DNA from 2 places in the Ferroplasma sp. genome. Region 1 is predicted to be linked to the other one. Evidence: riboswitches for the same ligand, from Rfam matches in the RefSeq annotation. Region 1 holds a riboswitch; the other holds the start of a gene.
What was found. Region 1 has a riboswitch for thiamine pyrophosphate ahead of RE471_RS04325 (MFS transporter). Riboswitches for the same ligand answer to the same signal wherever they lie in the genome.

Region 1 (12,444 bases):
CAATGATTGCAAAATGGCTCTTCCTTATAATCATTGTGCTAATAGTGGATACTTCCATGGCCAAATTACGCCTGTTCAAGGTTATAGACTACCTTGCTGTGGCGTTCACATTTTCAATACTGTTTCTCATACTTTCAGAGGTGATTGCATGAACATAGTTTTTACAGTGATATATTTAATTGCTGCACTAATAGTAATAACAGGATTTTATATACAGAGCAACAAGTATTTGAGATCTATGGTCATGACACAGGCATTTCAGTCGCTTCTCATTGCCATTATAGCAATACTTTTGGGTTTCGAGCTTAAACAGTATACATTTTTCATACTGGCATTGCTTGTTATTCTGTTGAGGAGCATACTGGTTACATATTTCCTGGCGGCAAAGATACCGAAAAATAAAAATTATTTATATGAATCCAGGCTTCCTACAACTTACTACCTTCTGGTTGATCTTGCATTCATTGTAATTTCCATATTTATAGTGTACTCAATATCATTTATTCATATAGTTTCTCGCATATTCCCGGAGAGCAATATCATTCTATTTCCACTGCTATTGTTCTTCCAGGGACTATTTATTATTGCTTCTAGGAGGAGAACCATTGCACAGATACTTGGCTACATCGAGGAGGAAAATTCACTGATACTCATGGGTACCTTCATTCTTCCGGTTCCTATTATAATAGAAAGCAGTGTGTTTCTGGATGTTCTGATACTTGTAGTAATTTTTTCGATTATAAGCATTGAAAAGACAGAACATAAACCTGTGGAGGAGTTGAGAGGATGATTTACGAGATACTTATCTTGATTATACCATTAATTGCCATGGGATTTTATAAGAATATTAAGATTACCAGCATAATAGCAGCTATTATGGAAATGTTCCTGCTTATTCCACTGTACTTCAATTTATCTGATTCGGGGTTCTTTTTCATTGACCGCATTACTTATATATTCATTCTGATGGTAAGTTCCATTTATTTTATGTCCCTGATCTATTCCAGAAAATATGTCCATAATGTAAGACACAGGGGGATTTCAGAAAATGTTTATTACATGCTCATGGGATTCTTCTATGTTGCCATGGAATTTGCCCTGATGGTAAATAATTATGGCTTCATGTGGGTTGGAATAGAAACGACAACCATCTCATCAGCCCTGCTCTTAATTACTGAAAAATCGGATATCTCCCTTGAGGCTACATGGAGGTATATAATTATAGTTTCTGCAGGGGTTACATTTGCCTTTATATCTGTTATATTGATATATTATGCCTTCGGAACGCTTACAGTTACAGCAATTCTATCAAAGGGGATTACAGATAGCCTCGCAGTAAGGCTGGCCGTGGGAATTGCTCTGGTTGGGTTCGGCACCAAGGTGGGTGTTTTCCCTGTGCATACATGGCTTCCTGATGCCCATAGCGAGGCCCCTGCACCTGTGAGTGCAATGTTTTCAGGGGTATTGCTGCCAGTTGCATTGTACGTACTCTACAGGATTTATGAGATATTTCCCATGAGGGAGCTATTCATCTGGGCAGGTACCATTTCAGTGCTCTTTGCTGCTATATTCCTTGGTTACCAGAAAAACTACAAGAGAATGTTTGCCTATTCAACAATGGAAAATATGAATATAGCACTCATAGGTTTGAGTACATTCACAGTTGCAGGACTGATCGGTTCCCTTCTGCTTCTACTATCACACAGTTTCGGGAAGGCTGGAGCTTTTTACTCTTCTGGAAATGTTTTTGAGATGTCCGGAACAAAATCCATTGAGGGTGTTGGCGGATTAATCAGGAACAGGGCAAGTGCCGCTTCAATGCTCTTATCCTCCTTCGCCGTAACAGGAACACCGCCCTTCGGAACCTTTTTCGGCGAGTTTCTCATACTTTACTCTGTTCTTTCCATACATTTCTATGCACAGTTTAGCATAATAGTACTTTCACTTTTCCTGGCATTTGTTTCAATAAATTTCAACATATCTAAAATGATCTTCAGGGGTAAGTCTGAATACAGCCAGGCTGGAATTAATACCGCCATACCCCTTATAGCAGCAATAATATCTATATTCATAGGAATTGTATTTCTGGTGGTGTATCATGAGATATTATAAATTCGGAGAGAAAAGCGGAAGGTACGTGGGGAGAACTGAAAAATATGACGTTTACAGTTCAACTCTAACAGGAATAAGTATGGATGAAGATGATCACGAGGAAAGAACCCAGGGTGAGATATATTTCAATTATGGACCTTCAGCAGGTGGGCTCAGGGAATCTGTAAATTTCAGCATACTTACGCCTGGTGAATCTATAAGGGATGTTATCATAAATTCCGAATTTAAAAGAAGAAATATTAGCATAATAGGGGATAATATTTCTGACTCACTACTGAAGGTAGAAAGAATCAACGGATTTCACTCAGCGTCACACAGCATAGCCTATACACTGGCAGTGGAGGATGCCTTGAACATGGATAACAGTGATTTAAATAATGCAAGAATTGTAGAAATTGAACTGGAAAGGATACGGTCCAATATTGATGTAATAAAAGGGTTGTGTGAATCTGCTGGGTTTGTTGTTCCGGAAAAACAGCTATTGCTTCTTAGGGAGGAGGTTGCCAGAATAATTTCCCGTGCTTTCGGGCACAGATATTATTTTTCCGTAAATGGCATAAATTCTATTGATGGTGACTTTTCCAGAATAGTACTCAATTCTGTTGAGAAACAGTTTAGGTCCATTTATGATGGACTGCTTTCATCTAAAATATTCCTGGACAGGCTACAGGAAAACGGAGTTGTGTCTGATCCTGTGTCTACTGGGCCGGCTGCACGTGCAGCAAATTACAGGTATGATGCAAGGCTGGATTCCAGATCCCTTGATTATGGAAAGTATAATACTGTAATGGAAAGTGCTGGCGATACGTTTTCCAGATTCCTTGTCCGGGCAGGTGAAATATTTGAGTCCATAAATATAATAGAGTCATATGATATTAAAAAAACTTACAGAAGAAATAAAATGGAATTAAATGGGTATGGAGAGGGCACTGCCAGAATAGAATCGCCTGCCGGGGACCTCTTTTATTACGTGAAAATAGATGGGGGCAGGATAATGGATATACAGATGTCATCGCCATCTTATCTTAATATGAGAAATTTTAGATATGCCCTGAAAAATGGAAATATTTTCACCGATTTCTTTTTTGTATGGGAAAGCTTTGGCATCTGGATATCTGAACTGGAGGTGAGGTTTCATTGAACTGGTTCATCAGTGGTATGAAGAAGCGGATAAAGACAGAGAAACTGGATAAATACAGCCTTCTGTATCCTTCTGTACTGGAGGGGGTAAGTGATTATAACTGCCCAACAGAGGCTATCAGCAATGGAATGTGGAATATGGATAGGTGTATATTCTGCAGGCAGTGTGATCTGAATCCAACAGGCAAGCAGAATACATATTCCATTGATCAGAAAATTCCGGACATATTTAAAAAATCTCTCTATCTCTATCCTGTGGACTCAGGTACTTGCGGTGCCTGCAATGTTGAATTCACCACACTGTTTTCACCACAGTACGATTCCAGCAGATTCAAAATTTTTATGGCCAGTACCCCGAGGCATGCCGATGCCCTGGTTGTCATGGGAATTTATACAGAAGGAATGGAAAGGGTTCTCAGGGAGGCTTATGATGCCATGCCTGAACCAAAAATTGTAATAGGGCTTGGTGCCTGCGCACTCTCCGGCGGAATTATGGGAAAGGGCGCGATGGAAAAATATGATATACGTATCGCAGGATGCCCACCGACACCGTCAGCAATTCTTAATGCAATAATAGAGGCGAGGGATAAAAAATGATATATTATTATGTGCCATTAATTGCAGTTTTCCTGGCCGCACTGGTTTCAATAAAATACAGAACTGCAGGTTACATAATTACAGCCATAGCCTCAGCCCTGTTTTTCCTCCTGACCTTCCGAATTTTTGACTACATTACATACTTTTACCTGATAGCGGCTATAGTATGGATAATAACATCTGTGTTTTCCATTTCATATTCAAAAAAATATGGGAAATGGCTAGCACCTCTGTTTATAATGACCATTGCGGGAATGATGACAATACTGTATGCAAATAACTTTCTTGTGTTCATAACAGGCTGGGAGATAATGTCAATACCTGCATATTTGACCGTGGCAATAAATAAGAAAAATGATATAGAGGCCTATATATTCATGCTGTTCTCTGAAATAAGCACTGTACTGATTATAACCGCTGCAGTAATTTCTTATTATTATACCGGCACATTCAATTTTACAGGGCTTTCCAATGATATAGTACTGCTCATATTTGCCATAGGTGCCATGTCAAAAATGGGTTTGACGCCCTTCATGATAAGTGAGTGGCTTCCCATAGCCCATGGAAGTGCCCCTGCCAATTCGTCCGCAATTTTTAGTGCAACAATGACGCTCATGGGAGTGTATGGGATATTAAAAATCGCATTGCTTTCCCCAGTTTCCACTGACATAGGCATACTATTCATTATTATAGGCGTCATATCTGTGCTCTTCGGGGCACTTTATGCATATATATCTGAAAATATGAAATCCCTTGGGGGATTCAGCACAATAGAAAATAATGGTGTGTTAATGGCTGCAATAGGCCTATTTATATCTGTCAATGATAGTGTATTAAAAGAATTCATCCTCATTTCCATAGCCATTTTTGCAATGGCCCATTCCATAGCAAAAACTGGGCTATTTATGTCCATAGGCCATACCGGTGCTGAGTATTTCAGTGCAGTTAAAGGGGACAGGGATACTGTTAATCAGATAGGCAAATTTTTTGCAATGTCTTCCCTTTCAGGGCTGTTCCCTTCACTTGGCGGGCTCGGGACATGGATGGTACTGGAGTCGTTTTTCATGGGTGCCTACCTCTATGGACCACTGGGGATCGCTTCAATCATAGCCGGTTCCCTTATTGCCATGGGTGAGGGTTTTGCCACCGCTGCAATGCTGAAAATTTTTTATTTCACAGATAGCCACCGGAAATCACATGGGAAAAACCTGGAGAATTACACTATCCTTGGTACCGGATTAACACTTGTATTTCTGTTCGCCATATCATTTTTAATTGTGGGCAGGAGCTATATATCCGGTATACCCTCTGTTCTTGTATTAAATGGGTTTATGATAGAGTCCCGCCTCAGCATATCTGATTTCGGGCTTATAACGCCTCTTTACATTGTCATACTTCTTATGGTATTTTCATTAATTGTATTTGCTGTCTTCGGAAGGCCAAGAACCAGAACTGTCAGTCGCTGGAATGGTGGCATAGAACATGGAGAATATTATAACTCTTTCACATATTCTAATAATATACGCCTTATACTTAAGAGGGTACTCAGGACTAAAAGCACAGATGAAAGCAGGGTAGAAACTGTTGATATTTTCTGGATGATTATGATAAGCATTGCCAGGGCTTACAGAAGTTTTGCTAAATTTATAGCTTACAAAATCATGAACAGTTCCATATCGGCATATATTATATACATGATAGCTGCCTTTATACTTATAATTATAATAGTGTCGCTTATTTAGGCTCTATAAAAACATCTTCCATGAAAAACAATAATTAGGTATTATGAGCAGAAAAGATTAATAAATAATAATTATATAATGATATAAATGGAAGAATATGGCTAATGGCCAAATTGCTTCGAGGTTTGATAAATTTATGAATCTGAGAAGAATTTTACTGGACGTTGATAAAGGATTAAACAGGCCCACACTGACTGAACTTGCAGGTTCCATAGAAGATGTGCCTGGTGTGGATGCCGTGAGGATAACTGTTACTGAGATGGATATGGAAACTATGGGAACAAGTATAACAGTAGAGGGAATTAATATCAATTATAATTATCTTGTCAAGGTTATAGAGGATATGGGATGTGCCATACATTCCATAGATGAGGTTATTACCGGAAAGCATATCATAAAATGAATAAAAAATACATATTTCCGGTAAGCATTGGCCTGTCTGATGGTATTATTACTGCGCTGATTCTTGCATCCGGTGGCATCATCGGCAAAAGCAGTATAGATATGTTTGAGGCTTTTAAGATTTCATTCGGCTCTGCATTTGCCGGCGCTTTCAGTTATTTTATAGCCCAGTATGCCGGTTTGAATGAAGAGCTTCATAGAACAGCCCTCCAACTGAATTTGAAGTCCACCGATTATCTCCTAAAGGGTCATCTGGGCATAGAAATATTTATTGAATCGCTCATCGGCGCCCTTATTGCAGCATTTTTCGGTTTTCTGGGGGCACTAATCCCCTTATCCTCCTCGCTCATAATAAGGGGAAATGAGATAATTCCGCTTTCCTTATCATACACATCCCTGGCAGTTCTGGGACTCTTTATAAGCAAATCTACAGCCGGGAGGGCGAGATTCTGGATTGTGGTAATGGTAACAGTGGGTATTATTGTCACAATCGCAGGTTTTGAGCTTAAGTTAATTGTTTAGGCACATATTGAAAACCATGTGACAGGGCACAATTATTAAATAATCTGTGGCAATCTTTGAATTGTTATAGGGGGAGCTCAGGGCTGAGAGGATAGGGATCGACCCCATGAACCTGATCCGGGCAATGCCGGCGGAGGGAGAAAATGGAATATGATCTGGAAAATAACAGGAAAATTGCACAGAGTATAGCAACATCACCTTGGAATGGCCGGCACTGGCTAATTTTTTTTACCGTATCTGTATCATTTTTGATGTGGGGAGTGGCCCTAAGCATAGCACCGCTTATAACAACATGGTATTTCGTTCCAGCCTATGCATATTATCCTATTATAGGCGCAGCACCTGCAGGACTTCTGACAGGAAACTTTGTTATGGGAATAATATCTGATAAAACTGGGAGGAAAAGAAGCTATCTGGTAACGATGTTTATGACTGTGGCCGGGCTTGCCGGCATAGGTTTTAGCTATAATTATATTGCCCTGATAGCTTTTGTGTTTATAGCTGAATTTGGGCTTGGCGGTGATGAAACTGTGTCTCTTTCATTGATGTCTGAATATTTTCCATCTAGGTACAGGGGTGCCGCAATAGTTGAGTCATCCAATATGGCTAACATAGGAATAACATTGATGGCAGGTATCTTTTTATTACTTTCCGGTTCTATTTTTGTCCAGAAAACTGCACTGGTTTGCATTGCAATGATAGGTGGATCAGTATCCCTGCTTGCAAGGTACAGAATGAGGGCTTTAACTGCTAATAGGAATATTTATATATAATTATGCATCATTATGCAATATATATGGGCAAGATATACACAATCAGGGAAGCATGCGATATATTGCAGATAGATGCGTATAGCCTTTAACAGGGATAGGTTATCATCATTATCTATCTCCATTAGGGGATTATATCTTTGCGGCACCCCGTTTGCCGTGAGTGGCAGTGCCTTCTGGCATTCCATGAAGAATGATTACCTGTACCATCCAGATCAGGTAGTTGTTGAGAATGTACAGCGACTGCAAGAAAGAAATGCATAATAATGCATAGTATTTCAAGAACGGAAAGCTATTTATGGGAAAATAGAAAAACTATTGCTCCTGCACAATTTAATCTCAATGATGCAATGAAATTTGTTTCGCTGTCCCTAATGGGGATAGCTATAATTGTTGGCTTTGCATTTTCAGACCTGGTGCTTGGGCCATTTCATTTTCCTGAATATACGGATATTATTATATTTTTTTCTGTGCTTGCCGAATCAATTACAGGCGTGGTGGGTGGTTTTACTATTGGGAGATCAGGCAGGAAGGCTGTATCTATGATAGGATTTTCCGGTCTTCTTGGATCATGGTTGGTGCTTTTATTGTTCTTTAATTACGTAATATATAACCTGTACCTATTACTGGCCATGCTTGCAATCAGCTCAGTGTTCGGGGAAATTGCATGGGCATCCCGGGAACTTCTTGAACCGGAGAATTTTACCAGCCGGTATAGGGGGAGGGGTGTTGGGGGTGTTCGGCTCACAGGTTACACCCTGTATATTGCATTTATATTTATCCTGGCCAATGCCACCATCAATCTATACGCCTGGTTTATTCTTATAGTTTATATCGCTGGATTTGCCGGTGGTGTGCTGTACTTACTGTACGGCCGTGAAACTAAGGGCTCCCATGTGATTTGAGAAATTCTTGAAGCGCCTTAAAATCAGATTTCATAATCTCAAGGTTGGCTGGATTCCTGAGGGCAGCTGCAGGATGAACCGTGATAAGGTATTTATTTTTAATTATTTTCCCGTGATATGCGGTAATGCCCTTTAAATTTAGAAGTACACCTGCTGCTGTTGCGCCTAAGAGTACAACGATCTGTGGATTCACTATGTCTAACTGCTTTTCCAGGAATGGCATGCATATGGCCACTTCATCCTCTGTGGGTGCCCGGTTATCCGGCGGGAAAAACTGCACCACACTTGTAATGTAAACGTCTTCTCTGTTAAGGCCAATTCCATGTATCAGGCTATCCAGAAGTTTCCCGCTTCTTCCAACAAAGGGTCTTTTTTCACTGTCCTCGTTCCTTCCCGGTGCCTGACCAACAAAGAATATCTTTGAATTTAGGTTTCCTTCACCTGGAACAAAATTAGAGCTTAAATTCCATTTACTTTTCCCCGGAATATTTCTGTATTCCGAATTTAATGCCTCCATGGCGAGGTATTTTTTTAAATATGAATCTGCATACTGCATAAGGTCCTTCTGGTTTCCGAAGTTAAGATTTTCCATGGCCTCATGATAGTTAAGCCAGATATACCCCCTATGCTCGTTTGATACCTTCACAACAGTGCTGTCAGGCACCAGAGACATGAACATCCTGACATGCTTGAGTATTTTTACAGAATTATATGTGAACCTGTACGTTATATCATAATGAAAGTATGGTATCAGGTGCTTTTCATCAATTGTTATTCCTGACTCTTCCCTGGTTTCCCTAATTGCAGCAGCAGTGCCCGTTTCCCCCTCCTCAATATGGCCCTTGGGAAAATCAAGCCATCCTTCGGCCCTTTTCAGAAGCAGATATTTATAGTCACCATGAAAATTTGATATGACCACAATTCCGTAACTGTATTCCTCTCTCATAAAATGGAATTTCAAACATATATAAAAATTAGTCCAGAACTTGACATCTATTAATTAATAATAGTAATTAAAAATGACCGAAAAAGGATAAATCTGCAGTAAATGAAAAACTCTTTATTTTATAAGCCTTTTCAACTCTAATGAAAATCTATGCCGAAATTTACCCTTCAAGAAGCCTGGAAACTGTGAAACAGGACATAAAAAAACTGGCAGATTTTGACGGGTTCAACATACCTGACAATCCGCTGGGATATCCCACAATGCCTCCTGAACTTATCGGCTACATGATAAGGGAGATGTTTCAGCATAAGGAAATCATCCTTAACCAGCGTTTAAAGGATATTAATGAATTAAAACTCCGTTCCATCATAACGGCAGCCAGGGCAATCAATGCATCAATTATATTCACGCAGGGAGACAAGCCAAAATTTGGAAGGGAATTCAATGAAATAGATTCCATAGATGCAATGAAGCTTGCCATCAGAAGAGGTGTAGAATCTGGAGTTATATTGAGCTTCCGGAAGCCAGTTTTTGAGATTAAAAAAAGGATGGATTCCGGTGCAGATATCTTTCTCGTTGTTAATTTTGGAGACGCCACCATATTGGATAATATAAACACTGAAAAATTGGTTCCTTATATTATAGTGAGAACTGAAAAAAATGGAGGCATTGTTGATAGAATTAACCAGCCCTCTGTCAGGTTACAGGAATTACATTCTTTTGTTGACCAGCTGAGGAATTATAAATTCAGGGGATATTTATTCTCTGTGCCGGGAGATACACAAATACTTACCAATATCCATAGATATATCTAATGGTACTATCGCAGACCTAAAGCATGAATTCCATGAATATAAAAATATATATTCCCGGCCACTGCTGAATATAACAGATTGGCCGGATAAGTCCTATGAGAACTTCTTCAGGAGAGTAAATGGGGAAAGAGTGGCTGGAAAAAAGGACGGGATTTCCAAGGTTCAAATCAGGAGAGCATTACAGGTCAGTAACATTCCCATAGTCTGGATTCAGGACACCGGATAATATTTATATATTCTTTTCTAAAATAGGTAAAATAAGGACGCCCTAGCACCCTTATTATAATAAATCCCAGAAAGAGGTCATGCATAGTAAGAGAGTTCACACCGGCTTCTGGAAATTAATACCCGTGGAGTGGAAGCCCATACATTATAAGATAAGCTTTTCCTTGATAGCGGGTCCCATGTATTTAGATACCAGAGGATGTGATAGTTGTGATGTATATTATATAAATAATCAATATTTATATATTCGTAAACCATTTAAGACAATGGTAAAAACCATGTATAAATTTGCAGTTATTGCTATTGCTGTAATTCTGGCTGCAGTGTTCATTACTGCCTCCGTTTCCGGGTATCACGATCAACAAACGTCTAATGGTATAACAACAATAGACGCATATTCCGCCCATAATGTAAAAACCTTAAACAATTCAGCTGTATCAAACTCAACCTTCTCCAGTTATATTCTGCACCATGATAAAGTTGTGAAATCCACATTATCACATGAATGGATAAATGGATCTTATCTGAATGGGGATATTATAGATAAGGCCCTAATTACCAATGCCAGCATTAATGGTGATAGTATTAGTAAAGCAACTATAATGAATGTGTTTGTGAATAATACATATATTAATATGGCAACAGTGGAAAATGGTAGTATATATAATTCAGTTATATGGTCAGCAAATGTTGAATATGCGGGCATAGAAAACACAAACATCTGGGATTCCAGCCTTGCCCATGTAACAGTAGAAAATGCACATATTTTATAAGCAAGCATTTCCAATGGTTCTGTGGAGAATTCAACCCTATATGATATAGGATTGCATAATATCAAGGCCTCTAACACATCAATATACTATTCTACCATGTCCAATGTGATGCTGAATCACACGGTTATTACCGATGCACATATACATTCAGGATTTATAAATAACTCGAGGTTAATCAATGTTGGACTTGGTTCAAAGGTTTCCCTGGGTACAAATGTAACAATAATTCCTTCCATTACCACGCCACATATAACTCCGCATAATATTGCCCCATCACCTTTACCTGTAAACATCCCGCCAAACAGCTCTATACCAAAGTATAACAGCACATCAGTTTTCACAAATCCGGTTCCCAGTCCTACAGATCCATTAGGCGGAAACTGGAACAACAATAACGGCAATATCCACTCAAGGAATTTAACTAATTTCTCAGGCCCCCATAATATTGGGCCTAACTGAATTTACCTGCTTTTTAATGTTTAGAGTGAATTTATGGAATTTAGGTTTCATGAAAAGAGTTATTTATTACATATTTCACCTAATGGGCATTAAAATAGAAAAAGCGGCATGTTCCTCTTACATTATTTCATAAAAAGTTTAATTAGGTATCCTTACATTGTTAATTCTGTGTACTGCGTAACAATAGAAAACAGGAAGGTCTCCAACTATGAGAGCATTTTTCAGATTTTGAAGTTAAAAGTGGACTCAATATTTGTTATTGATTATGATGCTATAAGGCATAGGTACCTTAATCTAAAATTATATAGCGAGCTTTCAAAATTTTTCGAACTGACTATTATGAACTATCCGGAAACCGAGAATGACCTTATGGATACGATAATTAATGGGGCCTCGACCGTGGTGATAAACAATAATCTAACATACAAGAGAATATCTAGCTATCTTTCATTCACACAAAACATAGCCATGAATTATAAATATGTTGATACATGTATATATTTTTCTGAGATGGGTGGAAATATGTTTCTTACAGATAAGGAAATAATGCTTCCGTACATACTTGCATACAACTACAATAATTTTCCAATTAAAAATTCCATACAGCTGCAGAATTTCCCCTATGACCTTATGCAGCAATAATTAGAATTATTTACATATTAGGAATAGATAGGGACACATATGCTGGAAACTGATATAGGAATAAAACTGGAGAACCCATTCATCCTGGCCTCAGGAATTCTGGATGAAAATGGTTACACAGTAAAAAGAGTGCTTGAATCCGGTGCCGGTGCTGCTGTGACAAAATCTATTGGTTCTTCAGAAAGGAGAGGCTTTGAACCCCCTGTTATTTATTCCGACTATAATTATACAATAAATGCAATCGGCCTCTCAAATCCAGGAATAGAGGATTATGGAAATGAGATAAAGATAGCATTGCAGGCTGGAAAACCTGTAATAGGCAGCATATTTGCACAGACTCCAGAGGAATTCGCCGGCCTTGCAAGGAAGATGGAGGGGTATGGTGCGTATGCTA
Region 2 (12,444 bases), 570 kb from region 1:
CTTCGGAAATGTTGTAACATCCTCTATTTTTGCTACACCGCATACAAACCTGGTAAACCTCTCTATGCCTATCCCGAATCCTGTTGTGAGCTTAATTCCTTCCCGGGCCAGTTCAATGAACCATTTGAACTGCTCCTCTGTCTGGCCTTTCTTATGGATCCTGTCAAGGATCTGTGAAAGTTCATATTCCCTTTCTCCCCCGGATGACGCTTCCTCGAACCCCTCAGGCCATATAAGATCCATATCCCTGAGAATGCCGGGCCTGTCAGGGTATTCCCTGTCATAAAATTCTCTCTCCTTCAATGGTATGTCTATTACCCATACAGGGGATGTGGAATCCTTTGATAGCTTTGTTTCGAATCCTTTCCCATATTTTTCCTCAGCCTCCCTGAATGTAATTACGGGAAATGGCTTCTGGTAATCAGGCAGCGTCCTGTGGAAATACTTTAGCTCTTCTGAATGTTCCTTCTTTATTCTTGATATTGTGTATATAATCATATCCTCTGCAAGGGACATCATCTCTTCTCTGGATTTCTCTAGTGCCTCTATGTCAATCTGGGTAAATTCATAAAGATGCCTCCCGGTTCCGGCCTTTTCCTCGGTTTCAAGTCTTACGTTTGGGGACATTATAAATATTTTCTTGAGTTCCTGCACGGCTATCTGCTTGTGGAAAATCATGCTCTGTGTTATCCACATGTCGCCCCCGTAGGCATGAATCTTCGGATCATAAACCGGATGGTTCAGCGGATCCGTAAGCGGTGAAATTATAATGGGTGCAATCTCTGTGTAGCCTGCCTCCCGCAGGAAATCTGTCACATATGACCGTATATAGCTCTGTACCTTTATTGCATGCTGGACTTTCGGGTCGGCAAGGTGCCTCATTGATCTTTCTATCTCACTTTTCACATAATCATCATTCTGATTCAATGTTTCCATAATGTATTTATTAAATCACAATTTATAAACATTTTATCTGATTTTCCGTGTTAAAAACAAATGTTTTATATATATCAATGTCATTTTGCTTTTATGCTTGATAATATTGATAAAAAGGATATGAAAATAATAGAGTACCTGAAGGAGCACGGAAGGGATAAAATATCAGACATTTCCAATTCTCTGGAGATTCCCAGGGCAACAATATTCGAAAGAATGGAGAGGCTCAGGAAGGACGGGTTTATAAAAAAATATACTGTGGACCTGAACTATGAGAAGCTGGGCTACTCTGTCCTTGCATATATCATGATACAGTACAATCCAAAATCTTCCATAGACCAGAGGTCATTATGCGTCAACCTTTCAAGGATGGATAATGTGATCTCGGCATCCATAATTACCGGTGACTGGGATATTATTCTGTTAACTGCCCAGAAATCCATGAAGGATCTTTCTACCTTTGTGCTTGAAAAACTCAGGACAATGGACGGAATTGAAAAAAGCGTTACAATCCCATTATTCGAAAGGATATTATAACAAAAATATATTATGTGTTGAAGCTGGGATAGCCTAGCCTGGTAAGACGCAGGTCTGGAAAACCTGTGCACGTAAGTGCCCGGGAGTTCAAATCTCCCTCCCAGCGCTTTTTACCTCTGTTTTATACCTGTTGATATTGCTGATAATTTCATGAAGGACTTTTTCCGGATTTTTCATGTAGTCCACGGACCAGATTCTGTAAAGATTCCATCCCCTGGCAGAGAGGATAGTTTTTCTTATCCTCTCACGTTCAGATGCAGTTTTCATGCTATTATAGATCCTGCCATCTGTTTCTATTCCAAGGATATAGTGGTTATCATCCTCCGGATCAATCACAGCCAGGGCTATATTGTTCATTGAATACCCTACATTTTTTACTGTGGCAAAACCTTCAGCCTCAAGCTTGGCAGCGATATCATTTATCATTGCATCATCGTTCCTGAATTTCTGTATGATAGATCCTGATCCATGATTTTTGGCATAAATCAAATACTGCTTTAGAAGCTCAGGCCCCCTGCCTGCAGTTTCCGGAACTCTTATGTCCTCTGGGTCCATTGATGAAACAACTATGAATTTTTTCCTTGCCCTGGTTATTGCCACATTCAGCCTTTTTTCACCACCGGTACTGTTTATGGGCCCGAAATTCATTGTCAGCCTGCCATTATCATCCTTTCCGTATCCAGTGCTCAAAATTATTACGTCTTTTTCATCCCCCTGCACGTTTTCAAGGTTTTTTACAAATATGCCATCACTGTTTATCAATTCCGCAAGAACGCTATCATGCCTGGAATAGGAGCTAAGGGTTTCCTCTATGGCAGACCTCTGTGCCTCGCTCAGGGTTACCACACCTATGGAATTTGTCTGGAGCAGCTCTTCCTTTATTATCCTCACAACCTCATTTGCCTCTGCCCTGTTGGTTCTGCTCTTCCCCCTGCTGTAGGTGCCATCGATTTTGAAAAATTCCAGGCCCGTATCTGGAGAATTTACATATGCTGATGGGAATGTTTCCAGAGAATTTTCATAGAAATACCTGTTGGAAAATGCAATCAGCCTGTCATCAACACTCCTGTAATGCCATTTCAGGGGTATCTTAGCGAGCCCAATGGCGTCAAACTGATCAAGTATGTTATCCAGTACGACATAATCATCCTCATACTTTGATATATTTACATTTTCAAAGAAGCTGGTTGGAGGAAGCTGCTGCGTATCCCCTGATATAATTGCCTGCTTTGACCTTATAAGGGATCCAACTGCATCGGGCGGAGTCAGCTGTGAGGCCTCATCAAATATAATGAGGTCAAAGGAAAAATCACTGTCCAGGAAAGCACTCACATTATTCGGGCTCATCATTATGCATGGCTTCAGTGCTGGAAGCACATCCCTGAGCTCACCGAAGAGAGTTTTTAATGGCTTCTGAAATCTTTTCTTTGCATTTTCTGTTTTTATTATCATTGACGCACCTGGATACTTTGCCAGAATCTCCCTGCGTCTGTCTGTTAATTCGCTTACCAGGTTGATCCTGTTTATTTCTATCCTTTTCCTGTCATAATCCATGAACATCCCTGCCAGCCTTTCATGGGATGAGGCCCTGAAGTTCTTTAGATTATCATCGTTCCTTACATAATATGAAACAAATTCGTGGTTGAAACTATGCCTGAAAGAGTGAAGTATAGAATCGTTATGCAGTTCCTTATTGAAGGCCGGTGATATGTCTATACCAGAAGATTTAAGGGAATCGTAGAGCTCCATGAATTTGGCATATCGTTCAACATCCAGGGAAGATAGCCCTCCTATCTGTTCTCTGATTTCCTCCAGGTTTTTATCAGTCATGCTGCTGGCTGATGGAAGAATCTCAGAGAGGGAATTTATTCCATTGCTTACAGATTCAAAGAGTGATTTGAATTCCATTACACTATCCATATCCCCATTTCCTGATACCATTCCGGTTACTGCCTCCACTGCAGTTTCTCCGGGCATATTTGAAATTATTTTTTTGGCATACCTGATCCTGTCATATACATCCTCCGAGTCTATGTTCTTTGATTTCATGGATTCCTCCACTGCTTCAAGGGCTGCTTCCTTCTCCCTTATCTTCATGGCGTAATCAATGTCTTCAATAATTTCGTTATAATGCTTCCTGGAAGAGTCCTCTGTGAGTTCCATTATATCCCTTACTATCTTTTTATAATCCGATGATAGCCTTTTGAGGCCAGAGCTGTAATTTTCAACAAGATTCTTTTTCAGGGAATCAAGATCCAGATTCATAAACTCTTTTTTCCTCTTTTTAGTGAAGATATCAGACATGTATTTGTATTCCTGAATAAGTTTTTCCCGGGATTCCAGCAGTTCATAGGCATCCTGGATAAACTCTGCATCCAGGAACTCTTTCTCAAGGGTTACATCCGGGTTGAGCACCGATGCCAGCTGGTATACCTTCTCCGCATCCTTCATTGAGGTGACGTCCACGCCGGTACAATTTTTTATCTGCTCCCTTATTTCCTCAATGCCATCTATTCCGTTTTCTATGGAATCTATGCCGCGGTAGTATTTTTCGGGATTTTCCCTGTACCTGGGCAGCTGCAAATCAACCGGCATTTTATCGAAATTTTCAATGATATCGAGGTAATCGTTGAACTCTGAAATCTGAAACTCTATGTTTTCCAGTACTTCCGGGGTAATATCAATCATGCCTGCACCAATTTTAAGAGAAAACTGGCAGCTGTTTTCAAGTTCAATCATGCATGCATCGTACACGCTCCTTCCAAGGTTTCCACGTTTTTCATGGACAGCATGTACATAATCGTTCAGTGTTCCTGAATACCTGTCCGTGGGCACAAGGGTCCTGGGAACATGCTGGTTGTTCTCTACCGATTTGTACAGTGATTTAATGATCTCGCTCTTTGACGCATTTCCATGAAAGCTCAGGATAAAATCTCCCAGCCCGGACTCCTGGAGGCGCTTTTTGACAACCTCTATTGCAGCATTTTTTTCACTGACGAAAAGAACGCTCCTGTTATTCTTCATTGAATCAGCTATAATGTTAGAGATTGTCTGGCTTTTCCCTGTTCCTGGAGGACCGTTGAGTATAAAGCTTGCACCTGACCTTGCAGCATAAACCGCGCTTATCTGGCTGGAGTCTGCATCCATGACTGTATCTATTGAATAGTTAACTGTCTTAGGCATTTTCTCGTTCAATTTTTTAATGACCTCGAAATCTCCGGCCAGCGCCCTGGTCAGGTCATTTTTCTTTATGGCGTCATGGTTTTTCTTTATATCATTGTATATATTGTTGTTTGTAAAGGAAACCACACCTAGATAGGAATTTCTGCTGACACTCCACCTGGTATCCTTTACGGTTAGCTTGAAATTCCTCATTGCCTCGGATAGATTCAGGTTGTCATCAAAGGCAAAGTCAAATTTAATTCCGAACTGTTCCAGCTTTTCCCTCAGCACAGGATTGAAAAATATATCTCCCTCCGTTGATTCCAGGGTAAAATCATCGTACATCTTCCTGGACAGGGTTACAGGGACAAAGAAAAGCTGTGTTTCCACTGTTTTCGCATTTTCATCCTTCCATTTCAGCAGTCCAAAGGAAATGAACAAAACGTTTGATCCGTGCTCCTTCAGGGCACTGTTGGCCTGGTAGTACATAGATGACAGCGCCTTTCCCAGTCCATCCTTTCTAGAAAATATTATTTCATCCTTCCTGCGGTTTTCCTCATCTCCGGTCAGGTGCACCCCCATTTTTTTATCCTTGTTAACAAGGTCGTCAAAGAGGAATAGCATGGATGGAGTGGTTATCTTCAGGAATGACTCGGAATTGAAATATAGGAGGCGGTTATTTTTTGAAGTATCTATAACATCTTTTTCCCATTTTGTTATACTTTCATCTATGTTTATATCCATTGAATGTCTTGAGTTAATAATGAAAAGAATATATTAATTTTATTATAAATGGCATTGCAGGAATTTTCAATTTTCTGAATAGTCTATGTTGACGTTTCTTGTTTCAATCCCGTAATGATGCCATACCATGGCACCTACAAACCCAAGAAGCCACAATCCCATGTTCAGGGCAATAAAGTCTGTTAGTGGCATGGTGCTGGTGGCTATTACAAGAAGTGGATAGACTATCATAGGGGCCAGCCTGACGGTACCGATGAAAGTTCCCCTTATTCTTGTTGGTGCCAGTTCGGGCTCCAGTGTTGTCCTTGAAGCCCAGGCAAATTCACTCATCATCATATTCAGAAACAGCAGTGGATAAAATATCAGTGTGTCGTGAAGGAAGGGTATAAGAATAAAAATCAGAACCGTGGATAAAAATCCGGTTCCGAAGGAATACATGGTGTATTTTTTCCTTCCACGGGATATGAGCGGTGCAGCAATGAAGCCAGCCACTGAAGCGCCAACAAGGGCAACAAATATTATCATGTCATCTGTACGGGCTCCTGGGAATTCGTAGGGGCCGATTACATATGCCATGAGGCCGAATGTGGTATACTGGGATATTGCCATGGTCATGAGCACAAAGAGAGAGAGCCTGTAAGCAGGCCTTTTGATATTTACGCCGTTAGTGTCTATGTAAAGCGATTTCTTTGTAATCTCTGACTTTTCCTTCTGCCCCCTTGATTCCTGCCATTTGTATGACTCCGGCAGGGAAATCCTGGATAGTACCATAATTATAATTAGCACTGAGGCAGCAGAAAGAAGAATTATCCTATCCATAAATGAATTTACAATTATAACAAATAATCCTGCTATAAGGGCACTGCCTATGTTGTCAAAATCAGATATGATTGTAAGCCACATTGCCCTCTGGGATACTGGAGAATCCTCAGATACAAGTGATAGTGAGGGTATTTCCTCTCCACCGACCCCGAATTCCGCCAGCATAAGGCCTATTATCAGTGGAATGAAGGTATAGCTCAATGATATCACAACTATTCCCACACCATAAATGATCATGGTCATAAGAAAAATCTTTTTTCTTCCCAGCCGATCCGTAAGCAACCCCATGAAAAAATTCCCGAATGGGACAAATAAAGGCCCAATCAGCAGAACGAGAACCTTCAGATAATGTGGAAGCACCCCTATTATCGACCCTGCTGCAGCAAGCGGGCCCAGTGTACCAACCATTCCCCAGAACGTTAGCCCTGAAGCGCTTGATACAATCATAAAACGCTGCTTCGTGGTTAACGTAATAGCCACCATAATTCTATAAATTCATATTTCGTATCCATCTCCCTCCGCCGGTATTGTCCGGATCAGGTTACACGGGTCGATCCCTATCCTCTCAGCTTTTCGCTCCCCGGTAATTATATATTTATAAAACATATAAATATTTATCGACCTGTACAGATTTTTTTATTCCTGATAAATATAATATGTCAGAATCAATTTATGGATATGGATGGAAAGAGGATAGCACTGGTATCTGTAACCGCCAACGGCATGGCAATTTCTGAAAGGCTTTCTCTTGAGTTCAAAGCAGATATTTTTGTAAGCAGCAGATTCGCAGGAACCGGTAATTATAAAGTATTCCATCACGCAGAGGATATTACATCATTAATTTTTGAGAATTATGTTGCTGCCATTTTCATTATGTCTCTCGGGGCAGTCGTAAGGATCATAGCACCTTGCCTGCATGATAAGTTTCATGATATACCGGTTCTGGCAATAGATGATTCTGCCAGGTTTGTTATACCTGTAACAGGAGGCCACCACGGTGCCAATGATATGGCCGGAAAAATAGCGGACATTCTGGGTGCAGTGGCAGTAATCACAACCGCATCAGACCTCCATGGAATTGCTGCTGTAGATTCAGTTGCAGTGAAATACGGCATGGTCATCAAAAACAGGGAGAACCTCGCCCCTGTTTCAGGAGATATGCTTGCAGGTGATCCGGTACAGGTAATCAACAGGACTGGAATTTCAGTCCCGGAGCTTCAGGGCTCCTCCAGCGGAAGAAAAATCATTATAACCTACATGGATGAGCAGGATGATTCTGCCCTGATCCTGGTGCCACAGGTGCTGGACCTCGGCATCGGTTTTTCCAGCGATGCCACATTAAAAGACATGTTAAAGGCCATAGAATCAACATTCAAAAAATTTCACTTATTAATGGAGGCCATAGGATCGATTTCAACCATAGATATAAAATCCGGGAACCCTGATATAAAAAAACTGGCAGAAAGCCTGAAATGCCCACTTCATTTTTATCCTGCTGAGGAGCTTAACAGGCATGCATCTGACAAATCCGATGCTGTTTATAGGGCAACCGGCGCCTATTCTGTATCCAATGCCGCCGCAAGAATTTCCTCTGGAAATGGCATGCAGATAGTATCTAAGGAAATTATTAATAATGTTACCGTATCGGTGTTTCTGCATGGCCATTAAGGGAATAATGATAGCGGGCACATCCAGTGGATCCGGGAAAACAACGGTATCAGCCGGGATCATGAGGGCACTTTCAGATAAAGGAATGAGGGTGCAGCCATTCAAGGTTGGCCCTGATTATATTGATCCGGGATTCCACAGAATTGCATCAGGGAATATACCACACAATCTTGACCCGGTTATGGGAAGTGACGCAACTGTCAGGGAGATATATTATCACAATTCCGAAGGCGGTGATATTTCAATAGTTGAGGGGGTAATGGGCCTTTATGACGGGGCGCCAGGAAATAAGTTCCGTGGCAGCTCGTTTGATGTGGCAAGGATTCTTGGATTGCCTGTAATACTTATTGTGGACATTTCATCTTCAGGGCAGAGCGCCGCTGCCACAGTGATGGGATTCAGGGACATGGATAAGAGGGTGAACATAGCGGGTGTTATAATGAACCGCGCAGGATCAGATTACCACTGCAGCATGGTAGGGGACGCAATAGAGCATTTTACGGGAATAAAGGTTATAGGATGCATAAAGCGCGGCGAGGATTTAAAAATAAAATCACGTTATCTTGGCCTTGTGACAACTGCGGAAAAAGCAACAGGAGAAACCTATTTTCAGAATCTATCACAGCAAATTGCAAAAAGTGTTGACCTGGATTCCATAATAAGGATTTCCAGTAAGTATAGAACCATCTGGAAGGGAAGCAAAAGGATTTACAATTTAAAAATGAAGGAGAGGGCAAGGATCGGCATAGCATATAATGAGGCATTTTCCTTCTATTATGCGGAGAATATTGAAATTCTGGAAAAATTTGGCGGCATTCCAGTATATTTTGATCCCATAAGGGATAAAACCCTGCCTGATATTGACGGGCTGTACCTGGGCGGAGGATATCCGGAACTCCATGCCCGGGAACTTTCAGAGAATAAAACGATCATGTGGGAAATCAGGAATAAAATCAGCAATGGAATGCCGGTTTTCGCTGAATGTGGCGGATACATGTACCTTTCAGAATCAATAACTGTTGATAAGGGGAATTTTCCCATGGTGGGTGCAATACCGGCAACGGTGTATATGAAAGGGCTCTCGCTGGGTTACAGGGAGGCTGCTGCTGCATCAGATTGCGCCATACTGGAAAAGGGTAAAAGAATAAGGGGGCATGAGTTCCACTATTCAAGAATAGAATTCAAGGGGGACCAGAAGCCAGCCTATGAATTCAAAAATGGTGAGCTGGAAGGATACAATTACATGGGACTCACTGCAGGATATCTGCATGTGTATTTTCCGTCAAACCAGAATGCAGCCAGGAGATTCGTTTTGCGGTGCAGGGATTACCGTAAACAAAATCCTGAATCATAATATATCAATAATGCATATACATCCATGCAGGAAAACTTTATAATTCCGGGCAATAAATCCCTGGTAAACCTATCGAGTGACATATTTTCCCATTTTGGCCTCAGGACAGAAACAGATGGCATTGGATTGAACTACAAGCATAAAAAACTGTGCTTCATATTGCTGGATGGGCTGGGATGGAATATCTACGAGAAAACGGGAATCAAATTCCGGAATGAGATGAAATGCACATCTGTATTTCCTTCAACCACATCAAATGCACTGTCATCATTCTTTTTGAACCGTTATCCAGGGCAGCATGGCATAATTGGCTATCAGCTATACATAAGGCAGCTGGGCTCTATAGTAAATATACTGGGTTACACATCCTCGGCTGCATATATAAGGGATTCCATGGAACGTGCTTACCCCATGGCCACGATTTTCAATTATGAGTCAAAGGTAACGGCACTGAACAGGGCAGGATATTCAACGGTGAACATCATACCGGCTTTCATAAATAAAACATCATTCTCCACATTGCTCTATGGCAATAATAATACAGACACATACTCCAATGTGTTCCATAGCTTTTACGTGCTGGAGGACAATCTAAAACAGGGAAAAGATTTCGTGAGCTTCTACCTTCCTGAGGTGGATCAGACCGCACATAAGCTCGGTCCATATGATCCTTACACAGTGGAATCGGCGAGATATATTCTCCAGAGCCTGATCTCAATAATGGAAAAATACAGTGACTATGATTTTGTTATAACTGCCGACCATGGCCATGTGGAGGTCGGGAATACCATTAACCTTGGGAACGATTCTGGCCTTATGGACATATCCATACTTCCTCCCTATGGCGATTCCAGGGCCCTCTTCATGGAAAATACATCAGAGATAAAGGAGTACCTTGAGGGGCATTACAGCAATCTTGAACTGGTTGCAAAAGGGGACAGCATGTATTCAGCCCTCATGGGAAAGATAGACGGCAATGTAATGCAGAAACTTCCGGGGCTTATAGGGATATCCAGGAACAACGACATATATCATTTTCCACTAAACCAGAGGAAATATGCAATGAAGGGTGCGCACAGCGGGCTTCTCAAGGACGAAATGGAAATTCCGGTTTTAGTTTTTCAAAATTAATATCCGGAACTATTTTTAGCGGATAATGAAATAAAATTTCAATCTTTGTTATAATTCTGTTTAAGAAATATTTATTAATAAACATTTAATCCGGATACCATGTCTGAACTTCCCATGTCAAAGAAATCAATTAGCATAACCATAGCATTAATGGCATTTTCGGGGTTGCTTATTATCTACGTGGAAACCATGATAGTGCCGGCTATACCAATATTTATAACATTCTTTCATTCAACGTACAGCAATGTATCATGGATTTTAACTGCTTACATTATAAGCGGCACAGTTTCTGCAGCCATATTCGGGAAGGTTGCTGATATAGTTGGAAAGAAAAAGATATTCATTATCCTGGGAATAATATATACCATTGCCATATCATTCGGGGGATTTACCAGAACACTGGATGAGCTTATAGCAGTTCGTGCAGTCCAGGGGCTTGGCTTCGGAATGATACCTATCGCCTTTGCAATAATAAATGATGTTGTGCCCAGGGAAAAGCTGGCACTGGCACAGGGCATAATGAGCGCCACATTTGCCATAGGGTCAGGCATAGGGCTTGTTCTGGGCTCATATATCACAGAAACCCTTGGATGGCAGTGGGATTTCCATACGGCAATACCGGTTGCAGTTATCCTGCTTATCCTGGTATTTATATTCATAAGGGAGAACACGGTTACAGGAAAGCAGAAAATCGACTTTGCAGGTGTTGCAATGCTGGGCGGCGGGCTGGTTGCACTTATTTTTGCACTCTCAGAGGGCCAGCATTATGGATGGTATTCCCATCTTATCATAGGATTATTCATTGCAGCCCTTGTTCTATTCACAGTGTTTGCATATTTTGAGAGCCATTATAAATACGCGTTCATAAATATGAAGCTCCTGAAGAAGAGGAATATTTTCCTTTCCAATATAGTGGGGCTATTTGCCATGGCAGCAATGTATTTTCTGTTCTTTACTGTTCCAACACTGCTGCAGGACCCGGCACCCAGCGGGTTCGGCAAAACAGTATTTGATTCGGGGCTTATACTATTTCCTGCCACTGTGATGAATATGGTTTTCGCGCCGGTGGCTGCAAGGATAATACGTAAGAGGGGACCCAGACTCTCCATACTTATGGGCCTTACCGTGGACCTAATAGGGTTCGGTTTGTTATACCTCTACCGGGCAACAATACCGGAAATACTGCTTGATACAATATTTGTGGGAGCCGGCATATCAATGATGCTCGTTGGAATAATCAACGTTCTTCTTACCTCTACACCAAGGGAAAATGCTGGAGAGGCCACCGGAATGAATACGGTATTCAGGGATATAGGAATGTCCATAGCCCCTGCATTTGGTGGCGCTCTCGAAACCATGTATACTGTAAAGGTTACCATAGGTGTAAAAATGGTAAATGGCATTCCATACAAAATCATGGAAGCTTTTCCCGATAAGACTGCCTATAATTATATATACCTGATAGGGGTTATATTTGTGATTCTGGGCTTCATATTTACTGTATTAATTAAAAAGACAGGGACAAAGAGTTAATTTAATGTTATCAAACTTTAAATATAAATAAATATTGGCTTTCCATGATAGAAACAGGAAGGCTGAAGCGCAATTCCCTTGGTGGATTCAGGCTCGTATGGCAGGCCATGGGAACACTTTCAGTTGCAGCAGATGCAGCTTATTTATTAACTGGAGTGGTAGAATACGCACTGGGTGCAACCCCGCTTGCACTGGTTCTCGGTGTATTCGCATATCTATTTATTATGAATACTGGATACCAGTTTTCCAAGCATGTTAATTCTGCCGGTTCATACTATACATTTGCCGGCAAGGGATTAGGCGGCATAGCCGGAACATTCCAGGCATGGAACATGGCGTTTTATGGCCTCATAGGATACGGCAGCTTCGGATTCCTGGGGCTGGCCGCATTCATAACACTGCTTGATCCCACATATAAGGGAATAATCTTCTGGCTTCCTGTGGCATTCTTTGCCGCATTGATATCCTTCATATTCACACACAGGGGCATGAAAATTTCCACAGATTACCAGATAGCCGGTGGTGTAATAGAGGTTGCAGTGCTGCTCATAGGTTCA

Region 2: linked by a shared signal. The riboswitch ahead of RE471_RS07210 (MFS transporter) and the one ahead of RE471_RS04325 (MFS transporter) in region 1 are both predicted to bind thiamine pyrophosphate.

Annotation. Positions count from the first base shown of each region.
Region 1 is NZ_CP133597.1:771,246-783,689, reverse strand. Features, by position in the region: gene RE471_RS04365 (respiratory chain complex I subunit 1 family protein) at 1-152, shown strand, start outside; gene RE471_RS04360 (hypothetical protein) at 149-790, shown strand; gene RE471_RS04355 (proton-conducting transporter membrane subunit) at 787-2,112, shown strand; gene RE471_RS04350 (Ni,Fe-hydrogenase III large subunit) at 2,099-3,253, shown strand; gene RE471_RS04345 (NADH-quinone oxidoreductase subunit B family protein) at 3,271-3,849, shown strand; gene RE471_RS04340 (proton-conducting transporter membrane subunit) at 3,846-5,591, shown strand; gene RE471_RS04335 (DUF211 domain-containing protein) at 5,689-5,994, shown strand; gene RE471_RS04330 (hypothetical protein) at 5,991-6,515, shown strand; TPP riboswitch at 6,575-6,671, shown strand; gene RE471_RS04325 (MFS transporter) at 6,659-7,288, shown strand; gene RE471_RS04320 (hypothetical protein) at 7,361-7,549, shown strand; gene RE471_RS04315 (hypothetical protein) at 7,552-8,190, shown strand; gene RE471_RS04310 (uracil-DNA glycosylase family protein) at 8,168-9,136, opposite strand; gene RE471_RS04305 (hypothetical protein) at 9,277-9,951, shown strand; gene RE471_RS04300 (hypothetical protein) at 10,443-10,949, shown strand; gene RE471_RS04295 (hypothetical protein) at 10,971-11,408, shown strand; gene RE471_RS04290 (hypothetical protein) at 11,577-12,050, shown strand; gene RE471_RS04285 (dihydroorotate dehydrogenase) at 12,090-12,444, shown strand, end outside.
Region 2 is NZ_CP133597.1:1,338,101-1,350,544, reverse strand. Features, by position in the region: gene RE471_RS07230 (asparagine synthetase A) at 1-936, opposite strand, end outside; gene RE471_RS07225 (Lrp/AsnC family transcriptional regulator) at 1,030-1,473, shown strand; tRNA gene RE471_RS07220 (tRNA-Ser) at 1,496-1,579, shown strand; gene RE471_RS07215 (AAA domain-containing protein) at 1,561-5,379, opposite strand; gene RE471_RS07210 (MFS transporter) at 5,446-6,648, opposite strand; TPP riboswitch at 6,698-6,794, opposite strand; gene RE471_RS07205 (cobalamin biosynthesis protein) at 6,880-7,869, shown strand; gene RE471_RS07200 (cobyrinate a,c-diamide synthase) at 7,859-9,223, shown strand; gene RE471_RS07195 (alkaline phosphatase family protein) at 9,248-10,354, shown strand; gene RE471_RS07190 (MFS transporter) at 10,454-11,887, shown strand; gene RE471_RS07185 (APC family permease) at 11,932-12,444, shown strand, end outside.